DNA from 2 places in the Sporosarcina sp. GW1-11 genome. Region 1 is predicted to be linked to the other one. Evidence: riboswitches for the same ligand, from Rfam matches in the RefSeq annotation. Region 1 holds a riboswitch; the other holds the start of a gene.
What was found. Region 1 has a riboswitch for S-adenosylmethionine ahead of ORD22_RS12555 (methionine ABC transporter ATP-binding protein). Riboswitches for the same ligand answer to the same signal wherever they lie in the genome.
Positions count from the first base shown of each region.

Region 2: another riboswitch for S-adenosylmethionine. It lies ahead of ORD22_RS03475 (bifunctional homocysteine S-methyltransferase/methylenetetrahydrofolate reductase); the one in region 1 lies ahead of ORD22_RS12555 (methionine ABC transporter ATP-binding protein).

Region 1 covers NZ_JAPMIW010000022.1:40,897-49,196, reverse strand. The annotation lists gene ORD22_RS12570 (hypothetical protein) at 1-171, opposite strand, end outside; gene ORD22_RS12565 (MetQ/NlpA family ABC transporter substrate-binding protein) at 215-1,069, opposite strand; gene ORD22_RS12560 (methionine ABC transporter permease) at 1,133-1,801, opposite strand; gene ORD22_RS12555 (methionine ABC transporter ATP-binding protein) at 1,794-2,819, opposite strand; SAM riboswitch class I at 2,926-3,031, opposite strand; gene ORD22_RS12550 (thioredoxin family protein) at 3,083-3,382, opposite strand; gene ORD22_RS12545 (toprim domain-containing protein) at 3,375-3,728, opposite strand; gene gcvH (glycine cleavage system protein GcvH) at 3,789-4,172, opposite strand; gene ORD22_RS12535 (arsenate reductase family protein) at 4,250-4,609, opposite strand; gene ORD22_RS12530 (acyl-CoA dehydrogenase family protein) at 4,928-6,700, opposite strand; gene ORD22_RS12525 (acetyl-CoA C-acetyltransferase) at 6,758-7,933, opposite strand; gene ORD22_RS12520 (3-hydroxyacyl-CoA dehydrogenase/enoyl-CoA hydratase family protein) at 7,961-8,300, opposite strand, start outside.
Region 2 covers NZ_JAPMIW010000003.1:76,509-84,808, reverse strand. The annotation lists gene ORD22_RS03495 (CtsR family transcriptional regulator) at 1-131, opposite strand, end outside; gene bioB (biotin synthase BioB) at 357-1,361, opposite strand; gene ORD22_RS03485 (biotin transporter BioY) at 1,358-1,957, opposite strand; gene ORD22_RS03480 (hypothetical protein) at 2,120-2,317, opposite strand; SAM riboswitch class I at 2,482-2,593, shown strand; gene ORD22_RS03475 (bifunctional homocysteine S-methyltransferase/methylenetetrahydrofolate reductase) at 2,723-4,582, shown strand; gene metH (methionine synthase) at 4,563-8,003, shown strand.

The DNA of each region.
Region 1 (8,300 bases):
TATGAGCGCGGGCGTGGGACCTATGAGCGTGGGGGCGGGTTCTATGAGCGCGGGGACCCATCCTATGAGCGTGGAGGCCAGTTCTATGAGCGCGGGGACCCATCCTATGAGCGTGGAGGCCAGTTTTATGAGCGCGGGGACCCATCCTATGAGCGCCCCCCAAAAAATCACAACAAAAAACCGGTAGCTGAATTAGCTACCGGCATTTATAAACTTATTTTACTGGAACAACTGCTCCAGACCACTCTTTTACAATGAAATCTTGAATTTCATCTGATAGTAATACTTCAACCAATGCTTTAATCGCATCGCTATTTTCATTGCCACTCTTCACTGCAATTACATTTACATATGGGGATTCTTTATCTTCTAATGCAATAGAATCTTCCATTGGATTCAAGCCAGCATCAATTGCAAAGTTAGAGTTGATCAATAGCGCATCACCCTCGTCATTTTTATACAACTGAGGCATTAACGCTGCTTCGTAGTTCGCATCAAACTTCAAGTTCTTTGGATTTTCTACGATATCATCCACTTCTGCTTTCACCTTTTCCACGCCATCAGCAAGCTTAATCAAGCCTTTCGCTTCAAGCATAGCAAGTACACGGCCGTGATCCGCCACAGAGTTACTGATTAAAATTGTTGCGCCTTCAGGAAGTTCTTCCAATGAATCATATTTCTTAGAGTAAACACCGATTGGCTCGATATGGATTGCTCCTGCATTGACAAAATCATAACCGAAATCTGCAATTTGACTCTCTAAGTAAGGTATATGTTGGAAGTAGTTTGCATCTAGTGTACCTGCATCCAAATCTTTGTTTGGTAATACATAGTCCGTGTAGTCTTCAATCTTCAAATCAAAGCCTTTTTCAGCTAATAACGGCTTTGCTTGTTCCAAAATCACTGCGTGTGGTGTGTTAGATGCACCGATTGTCAATGTCGTTTTCTCGTCTTTTCCTGCATCACCATCTGCCGCCCCATTGTCCTTGTTGCTATCGTCTTTCGATCCGCATGCTGCAAGTGCAAGCACAAGAACTGTTGCGAATAAACCGAATAAAAACTTCTTCATGTCACATTTCTCCCTTTCCATAATGGAATATTTTATGGTTAACAGGTTTCCCTGAAAATCCTTTTATCGCTTGTCCAAACGTTTAACTAGTAAATCACCAATAAACTGAATGATAAATACGATGATCAACACTAAGATCGTCGCCATCAACGTAACATCTTCTCGACTGCGCTGGAAACCTTCAAGATACGCGAGCGTCCCAAGTCCCCCCGCACCGATAACTCCAGCCATAGCCGTATAGCCCACCAATGCAATCGACGTCACTGTAATACCAGACACCAATGCCGGCATCGATTCGGGTAGCAATACTTTGAAAATAATTGTGGACGTACGCGCACCCATCGAACGTGCTGCTTCAATGACACCTTTGTCAATTTCTTGTAACGCAATCAGCACCATACGCCCATAAAACGGAGCCGCACCAATGATTAGCGCAGGCAACGCAGCATTGGGTCCACGCATACTGCCGAACATAATATTCGTCAACGGTATCAATAAAATAATCAAAATAATAAATGGAATAGAACGGAAGATATTCACAAACGCACCCGTAAAGACATGAGTTATTTTATTCGCCCATAACTGACCGGGACTTGTTAAAAACAACAATAAACCAAGTGCAATACCAAAGACGAATGTGAAGAACGTTGAATAGGCTGACATATAAAGCGTTTCACCTGTAGCTGTCCACATCTTTTCCCAGTTCACGTTCGGGAACCACTGCTCAATCATTCATCAGCACCTCCGTCTTTACTTCATTGGAATGAAGGAAAGCAACGGCTTCTTCAATAACCGCCACATCCCCTACCAGTTGCAAAACCAGTGTGCCGTATGCGCCGTCGCGCGTAGTCGAGATATTCCCTTGCACGATATTGACATCGATTGGGAATTTACGGATTAATTCTGCAAGCACGGGCTGCTCTGTACGTTCGCCGATGAACGCCAACTTAACCAACTTTCCTTGCGGTGCTTCATCCCGTAAATGCGCTATCGCCGCGTCGGTGTCAGCTGTATCCGTCACCTGTGAAATGAAACGCTTCGTAATGTCAGCTTGTGGAGATTGGAAGACATCGAGTACGTTGCCCATTTCCACGACTTTCCCCGCCTCCATGACTGCCACACGATGGCAAATCTTTCGAATGACATGCATTTCATGCGTAATAAGCACAATCGTTAAGCCAAGACGTTCATTAATATCCGTCAATAAATCGAGAATTGCATTTGTTGTCTCGGGATCAAGTGCAGAAGTCGCTTCATCACAAAGTAATACTTCTGGGTCATTCGCAAGCGCGCGGGCAATGCCGACACGTTGTTTCTGGCCACCTGATAACTGCGCTGGATAGGATTTCTCACGACCAGTTAAGCCGACTAGATCAATTAGTTCCTTCACTTTACGTTTACGTTCGGACTTTTTCACGCCTGCAATTTCTAGCGGGAATGCAATATTTTCTTCCACTGTGCGTGACCATAGTAAATTAAAGTGTTGGAAAATCATACTGATCTTCTGGCGTGCATTACGCAGACCGGATCCCGATAGCGTCGTCATTTCTTGCCCATGAATCATAATGCTACCGGATGTTGGTTGCTCAAGACCGTTTAATAATCGAATGAGCGTGCTTTTTCCTGCACCACTGTACCCGATGATGCCGAAAATTTCTCCTTCTTTGATGGCTACTGTCACATCATCTACTGCGACAATTTCTGAACCGTTCAATTGGAATTTCTTATGAACGTTTGTTAGTTGAATCATTTTCTGCACCGCCTTTTCAAATCCATTTCGTTTTGGTCATAAAAAAGACCCTTCCGCAGTCGAGCAGAAAGGTCAAACGTATCGAAATATATGTACGTTTACATTTCTCTCATCTGTCAAAGCTTGTTGCTTTGAGTGAATTGGCACCATTTCACGTATGTGACGGTTGCCGGGCTTCGTAGGGCACTTCCCTCCACCGCTCGTTATAAGAGTTTCGATATTCAGTTGAATGTACTACTTATACCATACTTCGGAATCTATTGTCAACTGAGCTTCTCTAGTAGATAGGGTACGGATTGGAAAGCGTAAATTTTTTCCATTGGTTTCCCTTTGCGGTGAATGAGCAAACATGGGACACTTTCTATTTCATGATCAATTGCTACTTCTTGGACGTAATTCAAGTCTGCTTTTCCAACGGGTAAGTCAGGACGCATAGCCTCGATGACTGTTAGCATTTTTGTTGCGACGTTGCATGTACCGCACATTGGAGTATATAGATAAAAAGCGGCAAGTGGTTCTGCCGCTTGTTCGCGTTTCCACATTTCATTTGTCCAGTTATTCATTAATTCCACCTGCCAGATACTTAGGATGTACTTTGAAATTGGCGGCAATTAGCACACCTGCCAAAACTTTATTCGGTGTTTTTTCGACTTGACGGTATAAGCGATCCGTATATAAGTGCTTTGCTTCAGGATAGAGCTGCTTAAACAGCTTGCGAATGGAATCGCCCGAAGCATCGGCATCCATAAAAACGAAAAGGTCTTGGTTCTCATATGGTTCTAGTAACTCTTCGATATGGTAAGGGCTGATTGTGCCATTTGTACAGATGATTTCTACCGGCTCCGCAAGAATGGGTAATAGTCGTTTGCGGTCGGAACCACCTTCCACAATGAGTACTTTCGGATCCATCCAGTGTCCTCCTAGAGTGTAAAAAAAGCGCTGGAACATCCCAGCGCTCTTCCTGTTTTCTTATTCGCCAGCTGTCATTTCTTCGTATTGCTCCGCAGTCATCAATTCATCCAATTCAGCTTTGTTTTCGATTTCCACGACGATCATCCAAGCTTTTTCGTATGGAGATTCGTTTACTAATTCTGGGCTATCTTCTAGCTCTTCGTTCACTTCAACAACTTTACCAGTTAATGGAGCGTACAATTCAGAAACAGTTTTCACTGATTCAACGCTACCGAAAGGCTCATCTGATTTCAATTGGTCGCCCACTTGTGGCAGTTCAACGAATACGATATCCCCTAGCTCAGACTGTGCGAAATGTGTGATCCCGATACGATACTTACCGTCTTCTTCTTTTACCCATTCGTGTTCTTCTGAATAACGCAATTCTTTTGGTGTGCTCATGTCGTTACCTCCAAAAATATAATAGTTTATCTTAATTCAGTTTGCCATAGTTCTAATTGAAAGACAAGAATCTATGTTCACGCCTGCCAAGTTTGTGCGAATGTTTCTTCATTAAAGCCAACTGTGACACGTTGTCCGTCTGATACGATTGGACGTTTGATAAGCATTCCGTCAGATGCGAGCAATGTGATCTTTTCGTCATCAGTCATTTCAGGTAGTTTGTCCTTTAGCTGAAGTTCGCGATATTTCATGCCGCTCGTGTTGAAGAATTTTTTCAGTTCGAGTCCGGAGTTTTTAATCATCATACGCAACTCTTCTTCGCTCGGCGGTTGTTCGGCGATGTTTACTTCTTCGAATGAAAGCTCCTCGTTCTCTAGCCACTTCTTTGCTTTGCGGCATGTACTACATTTCGGGTAGCCGTAGTATGTAATGATCATAATCGTCATTCCCCCTTTTTTTCAGTATAGCAAACAACTTGATGTGGAAGCTAATTCTATGAGCGCGGGACCGGGGGCTATGAGCGGCACAACCTAGTCTATGAGCGCGGGACCGGGGGCTATGAGCGGCACAGCCTAGTCTATGAGCGCGGGACCGGGGGCTATGAGCGGCACATCTATGTCTATGAGCGCGGGACTGGGGGCTATGAGCGGCACGTCCTAGGCTATGAGCGCGGGACATCATTCGCCCTAGAAATGTACGTATTCAATCACAAAAACACCCCAAACAAACTGGGGCGTTTCTGCAATCGTTATTTATCAAACAATATACTTTTCAGCTTCAATTAGCTTAACGGATGCTTCGCGCTTCTTCGCAATTACGTTGTATGGATTATTACGAGTTAGCTTACGCAATGCGGAGATCATCATGCGCTGGTTGTCACCGTCTACTGCTGCAAGCAATGTCTCTTTTGCTGCGGATTCGATGCGTCCGAACGCTTCCTGACAGAAGATTTGTGTATAAAGAAGCTTCTGATTCTCTTTTTCTTCGCCATTCTTGTTAATCGCCTTTTCCGTACGAAGCACTGCAGACTCCATACCAAAGATGTCGCTTGCGATGTCTGCAATGTTAACGAGGATTTCCTGCTCCTGATCTAGTTTCGTGCCGTAGCGCTGTGCTGCAAGTCCAGCAGCCAAGATACCGATTTTCTTCGCATTTTTCACAAGCACTTTCTCCTGCGCCAATGCTTCATCGCCCACTTCTTCCGGCATCATCATCAACAGTTCTTCCTGCAACCCTTGCGCTTGTTGAAGCAATGGCAATTCGCCTTTCATTGCTTTCTTGAGGAATGTACCAGGAACGATCATACGGTTGATTTCATTCGTACCTTCGAAAATACGGTTGATACGCGAATCGCGGTAGATACGCTCTACCTCGTACTCTGCCATGAAGCCGTAACCACCATGGATTTGAACTGCTTCATCAGAAATATAATCCAATACTTCAGAACCTACTACTTTATTAATAGAACATTCAATTGCATATTCAGCAATCGACGCTGCCACTTTTGCACCGTCTTTTTGCTCCTCAGGGCTCATTGCGGCGTTACGCTCTTCAAAGTAACCAACTGTACGGTAGATCAAACTTTCAGTTGCATACAACATAGAAGCCATTGTACCGAACTTTTCTTTTGTCAGGTTGAATGACGAAATAGGTGTGTCGAACTGCTTCCGTTGATTGGCATACTTGATAGCCAGTTCAAGCGCACGCTTAGATCCGCCGACTGTACCTACTCCAAGCTTATAACGACCGATGTTTAAAATGTTGAAGGCAATAATATGTCCACGGCCAATTTCACCTAATACGTTTTCAACAGGTACTTCTGCATCTTCCAAGATTAATGTCCGCGTAGAAGATGATTTGATACCCATTTTCTTCTCCTCTGGTCCTACAGAAACGCCTGGATACTCTCTCTCTACGATAAATGCAGTAAATTTGTCGCCATCGACTTTTGCATAGACTACGAAAACGTCAGCAAATGCCGAGTTGGTGATCCACTGCTTTTCGCCGTTTAGTACATAGTGCGTACCTTCCGCGTTTAGTTTCGCAGTCGTTTTCGCGCCTAATGCATCTGATCCTGAGCTTGGCTCTGTCAAAGCGTAAGCGGAAATCTTATTACCACTTGCAGAGTTTGGTAAGTATTTTTTCTTCTGGTCGTCAGTGCCAAATAACACGATTGGCAATGTACCGATTCCTACGTGGGCACCGTGAGTAATTGAGAATCCACCGGCGACGGATAGTTTTTCAGCAATTAATGCAGAAGATACTTTATCCAGTCCAAGCCCTTCATACTCTTCAGGAATATCTGCTGCAAGTAGACCGAGATCTCCTGCTTTTTTCAATAATTTCACAGAATGCTCGAACTCATGATTTTCTAGCTTATCCACTAACGGCAAAACATCATTTTTGACGTATTCCTCGGTTGTTTTGGCAATCATTTTCTGTTCATCTGTGAAATCCTCTGGTGTGAATACGCGTGATGCGTCCATTTCCTCAGTTAAAAATGCTCCACCTTTTACGAATTCTGTCATAGTGTTTCCCTCCATTGCTTTTGTCGTATAACTTCACCTTGTTCGAAACGTATTTATTTACAAGACTTCAAATACTCCTGCTGCTCCCATTCCGCCACCGATACACATCGTCACGACACCGAACTTTTTACCTTGGCGTTTCAATTCGTGAATTAACTTCAATGTTAATACCGTTCCAGTTGCCCCTAGTGGGTGACCCATTGCGATTGCTCCCCCGTTGACGTTCACTTTTCTCATATCCAGACCAAGTTCACGAATAACTGCGAGTGATTGCGACGCGAATGCTTCATTGAGCTCCCATAGATCAATGTCCTCGATCGACAATCCCGCTAGTTTCAATGCTTTAGGCACTGCTTCAACTGGTCCAATTCCCATAATTTCCGGTGGGACACCGCCTACTGCGAATGAACGGAATTTCGCCAATGGTTTCAATCCGTGCTGTTTAGCAACTTCTGAATCCATTACTAAGACCATCCCTGCTCCGTCAGATGTTTGTGAAGCGTTACCCGCTGTGACGGAACCTTTCGCTGCGAATGCTGGACGTAATTTTCCAAGCACTTCCATCGTCGTGCCAGGACGAACACCTTCATCCATTGCGAATAACACATTCTTTTCCTGATACTTTCCTCGTTCATCAACAAAACGTTTAGTCACTTCAACCGGTACGATTTCGTCGACAAACTTACCTTCTTTAATGGCTGCTTCTGCACGTTTATGTGATTCCACCGCGAATGCATCTTGATCTTCACGGGAAATACCATATTTTTGCGCCACTTGCTCCGCTGTATGCCCCATTCCCATATAGTATTCAGGTGCTTCTTCCGCTAGTTTGAAGTTTGGCCGAATCGTATTACCCATCATCGGGACCATACTCATCGACTCGACGCCGCCAGCTAAAATCGCTTCTGAATGTCCGAGCATAATGCGTTCTGCCGCATATGCAATCGACTGCAAGCCTGATGAACAAAAACGGTTAATCGTCACTGCGGGTGTCGTATCAGGTAATCCCGCAAGTGCTCCGATATTACGCGCCACGTTCATGCCTTGTTCTGCTTCAGGCATCGCACAGCCAATGATTACATCATCAATCGGACCATCATAATTCCCTGCACGCTTCAATGTTTCCTTTATCGTCAACGCCCCGAGATCATCTGGACGGACAGTTGCCAAAGAACCTTTTCTTGCTTTTCCAATCGGTGTTCGAGCACCGGCTACAATTACTGCTTCGCGCATGCTGTTTCCTCCTTTATCTATCCATCATCAGTTACGTAACGGTTTGCCCTTCACAAGCATATGCTGCATACGCTGGAGTGATTTCGGCTCTGCCACTAGGCTCAAAAATGCTTCGCGTTCTAGATCCAGTAAGTACTGCTCGTCGACACGTGTACCATACGGAACCTTACCTCCAGCAATCACGTACGCTAGCTTCTTCGCGATTTTCAGATCATGATCGCTAATGAAGCCGGAAATATGCATACCTTCCGCAGCCAACAATAATGTCGCATAACCTGAATCGCCTGTCACTGGAACTTTCGCTCTCTTTGGTGCCACGTAGCCAGCCTCATATAAAGCAAGAGCCGCTCGTTTTGCATCGTAAATC
Region 2 (8,300 bases), on a different contig from region 1:
TAGTTTATTTGCGAAGGAACGCATTGAAACCTCTCGGCAATTTCATTCCGTTTGATCTCAATAGAAGCACTATCTTCCTTTTCGATAATCGACTTCAAATACCCTTCTATAATGTCAGAAATATTCCGCATCTCGTCACCTCGTTTCTGCTCATTTCTTGGTTGACTTTGACTATCTTTGACTTGATTGTATCGCAGAAATTAGGCTGGATGCAATTCTTTTGATTGGCGGCGTATGCTTTTTATTTCAAATTTATAGCGATAGGCTGTCTCTATTCATAGACGATTATTCATAGAGTCCCGATCTTTTTAAACATACTAAAAAACCACGTATGGATTTACGTGGTTTTTTGTATTTTATATAGTAACTGGTTCTTTTTTCAATGGTTCTAAATCTACTTCGAAGCCCATGTCTTCTAGCATTTTTCGATCTTGATCATTTTCTTGACCGGCTGTTGTCAAGTAGTCACCGATGAAGATGGAGTTTGCTGCGTATAGGCCAAGTGGCTGTAGACTGCGAAGGTTAACTTCGCGTCCGCCTGAAATACGGATTTCTTTTGTTGGATTGATATAACGGAATAAGCAAAGCACTTTTAAGCAATAGCGCGGATCTAACTCAGATGTACCTTCTAACGGCGTACCATCTACAGCATGTAAGAAGTTTACTGGAATAGAGTCTGCATCAAGAACGCGTAAACTATGCGCCATGGAAATTACGTCTTCTTTTGTTTCACGCATACCAACGATCACGCCTGAGCATGGTGAAATCCCTGCTTCTTTTGCATGTCCTACTGTATTTACACGATCATCATACGTATGTGATGTTGTGATGCTTTCATGGTGCGCTGCAGAAGTATTCAAGTTGTGGTTATAACGATCCACGCCCGCTTCCTTCAATCGAACGGCTTGCTCGGGCTTCAAGATACCGAGGCATGCACAGACAGTCATCCCTTGATGCTTTTCTTTGATCTGCTTAACGGAATCAATTACGATTTCAAGTTCACTGTCGCGAGGTCCACGTCCACTAGCTACGATACAATACGTACCAGCTTTATTAGCGGCTGCGCGTTCTGCACCTTCTAAGATTTCTTCCGCTTTCATCATCGCATACTTTTCAACAGGCGCTTTTGAAACGATAGATTGTGCACAGTACCCACAATTCTCCGGGCATAGTCCTGATTTTGTATTGATAATCATATTTAGTTTTACTTTATTTCCATAGTAATGAGAACGAATCGAATAGGTCGCGTGAAGTAGCAACAATAAATCTTCGTCTGGACTGTTCAATATAGAGAGCGCTTCTGCGTCTGTAAGAATATGTCCTTGCAATACTTTGTCTGCCAACAGCTGATAATTTGTCAAAATGTACGCCTCACCTTCAAGTGTTTTGAAATTCTAAAAGCAAAGATTCCTGCGAGTACCGCTAATACAATATCTTTTGGCAGTGGCGGAACCATCCAAAGCCAAGCAACTTTATACGTAAATGCATCTGGTGCAGCAGCCCACATTTTATAGGCAAAATACATCCAGTTCGTACCAAGTAAGTAGTTAACTGAAGTTGCTACAAGAGATGCAATAATGAATGCGGATAATGTTCGTTTCCGCTCGACTATTTTACCTGCTATGTAGGCGATTAAGATAAAGGTAAGAATGAAGCCAAATGTCGGGCTCAGTATTTGTCCAAAGCCGCCTGAAAATTTAGCGAATACAGGTGCCCCTGCAAGACCAATCAACATATAGACGGTCATAGATAATGCACCTAGTCGACTACCTAATAACAATCCTGACAATATGGCAAAGAATGTTTGTAATGTAATCGGTACTCCCCCGACCACCAAAAATGGAACGAATGAAGTAATATTCGCTCCAATCATCATTAGCGCTGCGAACATTCCACTATATACAATAGTTAATGCACTGAACTTACTTTGGGAACGCCCTTCTGTTACTGTTGCCATCATTCCACCTCTTCATATTTTAGTTACTATAAAAATGATAATGGTTTACACATATTGTGTCAACAACTTTAAGAATCTAGTTAACAAAAGAAAAAAGCTGTAGCCAAACTCCTTTTCGTGAGTTTAGCTACAGCTTAGGCTGTCGATATACTTTTTGTCAGCTTACTTCTTTTTATCAATTTTCTCTTCTTTTTCTTTCCGGAATAACACAAAAGCAATTAAACCACTAAATACGGCTGCACCAAATGTTATATAGACACGTGAATCATAGGGTACTTCTTCATAACTATTACCTAGCATAATCCAAGCAAGCGTACCTACTAAGAAGGCAATCGGAATAGAGTATTTAAAAAATTGCATAATCCCTCACCTTTTCAAGTTAGTCCTTTAATTTTATCATATTCCTCCAGTTTTCTCTATGCGACGAGCTCCCTTTATCAACTTCACTAAACATTCACTTGACGATAACTAACAAACTCGCTATGCTATGCTTAGAATAATCGAAATAATTTAATAAGAATCATATCTTATCAAGAGAAGCTGAGGGACTGGCCCGTCGACGCTTCAGCAACCAGCCATTATAGGCAAGGTGCTACTTCCAGCGGTTTGTCCTAGCGGCAAACTGACAGATGAGAGGGATCTAGTCATTGTGATTACAAAGCCTTCTTTTTACTTGAAGGCTTTTTTTGATTAGTAAAAAGGTGAAATGTCTAGACGTTCTGACACATGTAGATAGATTATTAAAGTAAAAGGGGAGACTTGACTATGTCATTGCTAAAGAAACTTCAAACAAATGTCTTAACAGCGGATGGGGCAATGGGAACGATATTGTATTCATACGGTATAGATTATTGTTATGAGGAATTAAACGTAGAGAAACCTGAAATAATAGAGAAAATCCACCAAGATTACATTACTGCAGGGGCAGATATAATCCAAACGAACACATACAGTGCCAATGCGGTGAAGTTAGCTCGTTACGGATTGGAAAGTCGAGTTACAGAATTTAACAAAGCGGCGATTCAAATTGCCAAACGCGCAGCAGCACCAGGAGGTCAGTTTGTGCTTGGGACGATTGGTGGTTTGCGTGGGATTAGAAAAAGCGATGCCTCATTAGATGAAATCCAGAAAGTTGTGCTTGAACAAGCGAACGCATTACTGACTGGTGATCCGGATGGCTTATTGTTAGAAACCTATTATGATTTTGAAGAACTTTCATCCGTCGTCACCACTTTGCGCCAAATCACAGATGTTCCGTTAATTGCGCAAGTTTCAATGCATGACCCTGGTGTGCTGCAAAATGGCCTTTCATTAAACGATGCACTACATCAGTTAGAATCACTAGGCGCTGACATTGTCGGAGTGAATTGCCGCTTAGGGCCTTACCATACAATTCAAGCATTCGAAAACGTTACATTGCCGGATAAGGCATTTTTATCAGCTTTCCCTAACGCTAGCTTGCTAGACGTAGAAGATGGTCGTATCGTCTATGAATCAGAAGCTGAGTATTTCGGTCGCGCTGCTGTATTGCTACGTGATCAAGGCGTTCGATTAATCGGTGGATGTTGCGGAACAACACCTAAACATATAAAAGCAGCTAAAACACGCTTGGAAGGGTTAGCTCCTGTTACCGAGAAAGTTGTAGCACCTGCAAAACCAATTATTATTCAAGAAGCAGGTCCTGTTAAACATCAGCCACTTCACGAAAAAGCGAAGACAGAACGTACTGTCATCGTTGAACTGGATACGCCACGTCATTTAGAAACTGAAGATTACATTAAAGGTGCAAACCTCTTATATGATGCAGGTGTAGATGCTATCACTATGGCGGATAACTCATTAGCATCACCACGAATCAGTAATATGGCGATGGGTTCTATCATTAAGATGCAACACAATATCCGTCCCCTTGTTCACTTGACGTGTCGTGACCATAACTTAATCGGTTTACAGTCACATTTGATGGGACTTGATGCACTAGGCATACATGACATTCTCGCAGTAACGGGTGACCCGACAAAAGTAGGCGACTTCCCTGGTGCGACAAGTGTCTATGACGTCTCGAGTATGGAACTATTGCAACTGATTAAGCAGTTGAATGAAGGAATTTCATTCTCTGGTAAACCATTGCGTAAAAAAACAAACTTCTCTGTTTCTGCAGCTTTCAATCCAAATGTACGCGTAATTGATCGTGCAGTGCAGCGGCTTGAGAAGAAAATTGAAGCAGGTGCGGATTATTTCATTACCCAGCCTGTTTATACAAAAGAAAAGATCATTGACGTGTACGAAGCTACGAAGCATTTAGATACTCCGATTTTCATCGGGATCATGCCGTTGACGAATATTCGTAATGCCGAGTTCTTACATCACGAAGTTCCAGGGATTAAACTATCCGAGGATGTGCTGGAAAGAATGCGCGAATGTGGAGATGATCGAGGGCAATCCACCGCAACAGGTATTGATATTGCAAAAGAGCTTATCGATACAGCTGCGAAATACTTTAATGGAATCTATTTGATCACTCCATTCCTTCGTTACGACATGACACTTGAATTATATGAGTATATTAAGCACTTAGATGAACAGAAGGAGAGGGAATTAAAACATGCAGAAACATCCTATTGAAGAGCAACTAGAGAAACGAATCCTTATCATTGATGGTGCGATGGGGACGATGCTGCAGGCAGAAGATCTCTCTACTAAAGATTTCGGCGGCGAAGAATATGATGGCTGTAACGAATACTTAAGTGTTTTACGTCCTGACATTTTGGAAAGAATTCATGATGAATACTTGGAAGCAGGGGCCGATATTATTTGTACGAATACTTTCGGTGGTACTCCCCTTGTGTTAAATGAATTCTCCCTCGGCCATCGTGCAGATGAGATCAACACGAAATCCGTTGAAATTGCAAAAAAAAGTGCTGAAAAGTATTCGACTCCTGAATGGCCTCGTTTTGTAGCTGGTGCGATTGGGCCGACAACTAAGACGCTTTCCGTTACAGGCGGTATTACATTCGACGAATTATCCAATGACTTCTACGTACAAGCAAAAGCACTAGTAGCCGCAGGAAGCGACTTAATCTTAATGGAAACAAGTCAAGATATGCTGAATGTTAAAGCAGGCACAATCGGAATTAAAAAAGCATTTGAAGAACTCGGACGCGAAGTACCTATTATGATTTCAGGTACGATTGAACCGATGGGTACAACGCTTGCTGGTCAAAGTATTGAAGCATTTTATATTTCCATTGAACACGTTAACCCCCTTTCTGTCGGTTTAAACTGTGCGACTGGTCCTGAATTCATGACAGACCACCTACGTTCACTTTCAGATTTGGCAACTAGCTATGTTACGTGTTATCCGAACGCTGGACTTCCCGACGAGGAAGGTCATTACCACGAATCTCCTGAATCTCTATCTAAGAAGCTTGAAGGCTTTGCTGATAAAGGTTGGTTAAATATGGTTGGCGGCTGTTGTGGTACGACTCCTGATCATATCCGTGCAATACGGGAAGCTGTAAAAGATAAAGCCCCTCGTCAAATGCCAGAAGAACCACACGGGCATGCCATATCTGGTATCGAACCTTTACTTTACGATGATACATTACGACCACTACTGATCGGTGAACGGACAAATGTTATCGGTTCACGAAAGTTTAAGCAGTTAATCGTTGACGAAAAGTTTGAAGAAGCCTCTGAAATCGCACGAGCTCAAGTAAGGCGTGGCGCGCATGTACTGGATATTTGCTTAGCGAACCCAGACCGTGATGAGCTGTATGACATGACACGATTCATGAAGGAAGTTGTTAAAAAGGTTAAAGTTCCTTTAGTAATTGACTCCACTGATGAAAATGTCATTGCAGAAGCATTGAAGTTTTCTCAAGGGAAAGCAATCATTAACTCGATCAACTTAGAAGATGGAGAAGAACGTTTTGACGCTGTATTACCACTCGTGAAAAAGTATGGAGCGGCTGTAGTTGTTGGTACAATCGATGAAATCGGGATGGCTGTCACTAGAGAACGCAAACTTGAAATTGCTTTACGTTCATATGACTTACTCGTGAACAAATGGGGAATCGCACCAGAAGACATTATTTTTGATCCTTTAGTCTTCCCTGTCGGCACAGGTGACGAACAGTATATCGGTTCTGCTGTAGAGACGATTGAAGGAATCCGTTTGATAAAGGAAAAACTACCTCGCACCTTGACAACACTTGGTGTCAGTAACGTTTCATTTGGCTTGCCTCCAGTAGGTCGTGAAGTGTTAAACGCTGTGTATTTATACCACTGTACGCAAGCTGGTTTAGATTACGCGATTGTTAATACAGAGAAATTAGAACGCTTTGCTTCTATTCCGGAAGCAGAAATTAAACTAGCTAATGATTTATTATTTACAACAACTGATGAAACATTGGCAGACTTTGCAGACTTTTATCGTGATAAGAAAAAAGAAAAAACGGAAGATGATATTCCGAAAACAGTGCCTGAGCGTCTTGCCTATTATGTAGTAGAAGGCACGAAGGAAGGTCTAATCCAAGACTTAGAAGCTGCGATGAAAACATATGATACGCCGCTTGACATCATTAATGGGCCGTTGATGGAAGGGATGGGGGAAGTTGGTCGTTTATTCAACGACAACCAGCTAATCGTAGCGGAAGTACTACAAAGTGCCGAAGTTATGAAAGCATCCGTTTCCTACCTAGAGCAATTCATGGATAAGAAAGAAGACGACAGCGGAAAAGGTAAAATCATTCTTGCCACCGTCAAAGGCGATGTTCATGATATTGGGAAAAATCTAGTCGATATTATTTTAAGCAATAACGGCTTTAAAGTAATTGATATTGGCATCAAAGTTACTCCGGCAGCATTAATCGAAGTGATTCGTAAAGAAAAACCGGATATTGTCGGCTTGTCAGGTTTATTAGTAAAATCTGCACAGCAAATGGTCATTACAGCGCAGGACTTCAAAGCAGCAGGTATCGATTTGCCTGTTATGGTCGGTGGAGCTGCTTTGACAAGACGATTTACAGAAACAAAAATCGCACCTGAATATGACGGTCCTGTAATATTCGCGAAAGATGCGATGCAAGGACTAGACTTAGCAAACAGACTACAAAGCGATGGCAAAGAAGCACTTCTTGATGAATTGCAGGAGAACCTTGAAAAACGTGAAACGAATGATGCGATTAAAGCAAGTCGCGGAACAACAAATGTAGCCGTCGCCCCCCGCCCAGTAAAAACGGTTCGCACAGATGTCCCTGTGTTCGTGCCGACAGATTTACGCAGACGCGTAATAAAAGATTATTCAGTAGCTCACTTACATCCTTACGTAAACATGCGCACACTGATCGGTCATCACCTAGGTTTACGCGGAAATGTCGACAGCATGTTAGCGAAGAAAGAAGAACGTGCTGTACAGCTTCATGAAATGGTAACAGAGTTCTTGAAATCTGATAAACTGACCGCTTCTGGTATCTATCAATTCTTCCCTGCCCAAGCAGATGGAGATGACGTCATTATCTACGATCCAGAAGATTCAACAACAGAAATCGAGCGTTTCACATTCCCACGCCAGGCAAAAGAACCATTCCTTTGTCTAGCTGACTATTTAAAAACAGTCGATAGTGGCGAAATGGATTATGTAGCTTTCATGCAAGTAACTGCAGGTAAAGGTGTTCGTCAATACGCAAACGAACTAAAAGAACAAGGTAAATTCCTAGAAAGTCACGCATTCCAAGCAACAGCTTTGGAATTAGCAGAAGGATTCGCAGAACGAATCCACCAAGAAATCCGTGACCAATGGGGCTTCCCCGACGCAACAGATTTCACAATGCGCGAACGATTCGCAGCCAAATATCAAGGCCAACGTTTCTCATTCGGCTACCCAGCATGTCCGAACCTAGAAGACCAAGCAAAACTCTTCGGCCTCATCAAACCCGAAGACCACGGCGTCGTATTAACCGAAGAATTCATGATGGAACCAGAAGCATCCGTATCCGCCATCGTCTTCGCACACCCAGACGCAAGATACTTTAACGTGGAATAACTAAAGCGGAAACGGCTGGTCAGAGGCGGCAGGCATAAGACGAAGATGCGAAGTGGCGCCTTTTGCCACACAGCAGCTTTGGCTTATGACCCGAGCCTCTAGCCGTTGTAGCTGGACGATAACTAAAGCGGAAACGGCTGGTCAGCTCCGACAGGCGTTGGAAGGAAAGCAATAAAGGCGCTCTTTGCCTTTACTGCTTTCCTGAAACGTCCCGAGGAGCTAGCCGTTGCAGCTGGATGATAACTAAAGCGGAAGACGCCGTATTAGCCTCGACAGGCGTTGGAGGGCTTGCTGGAA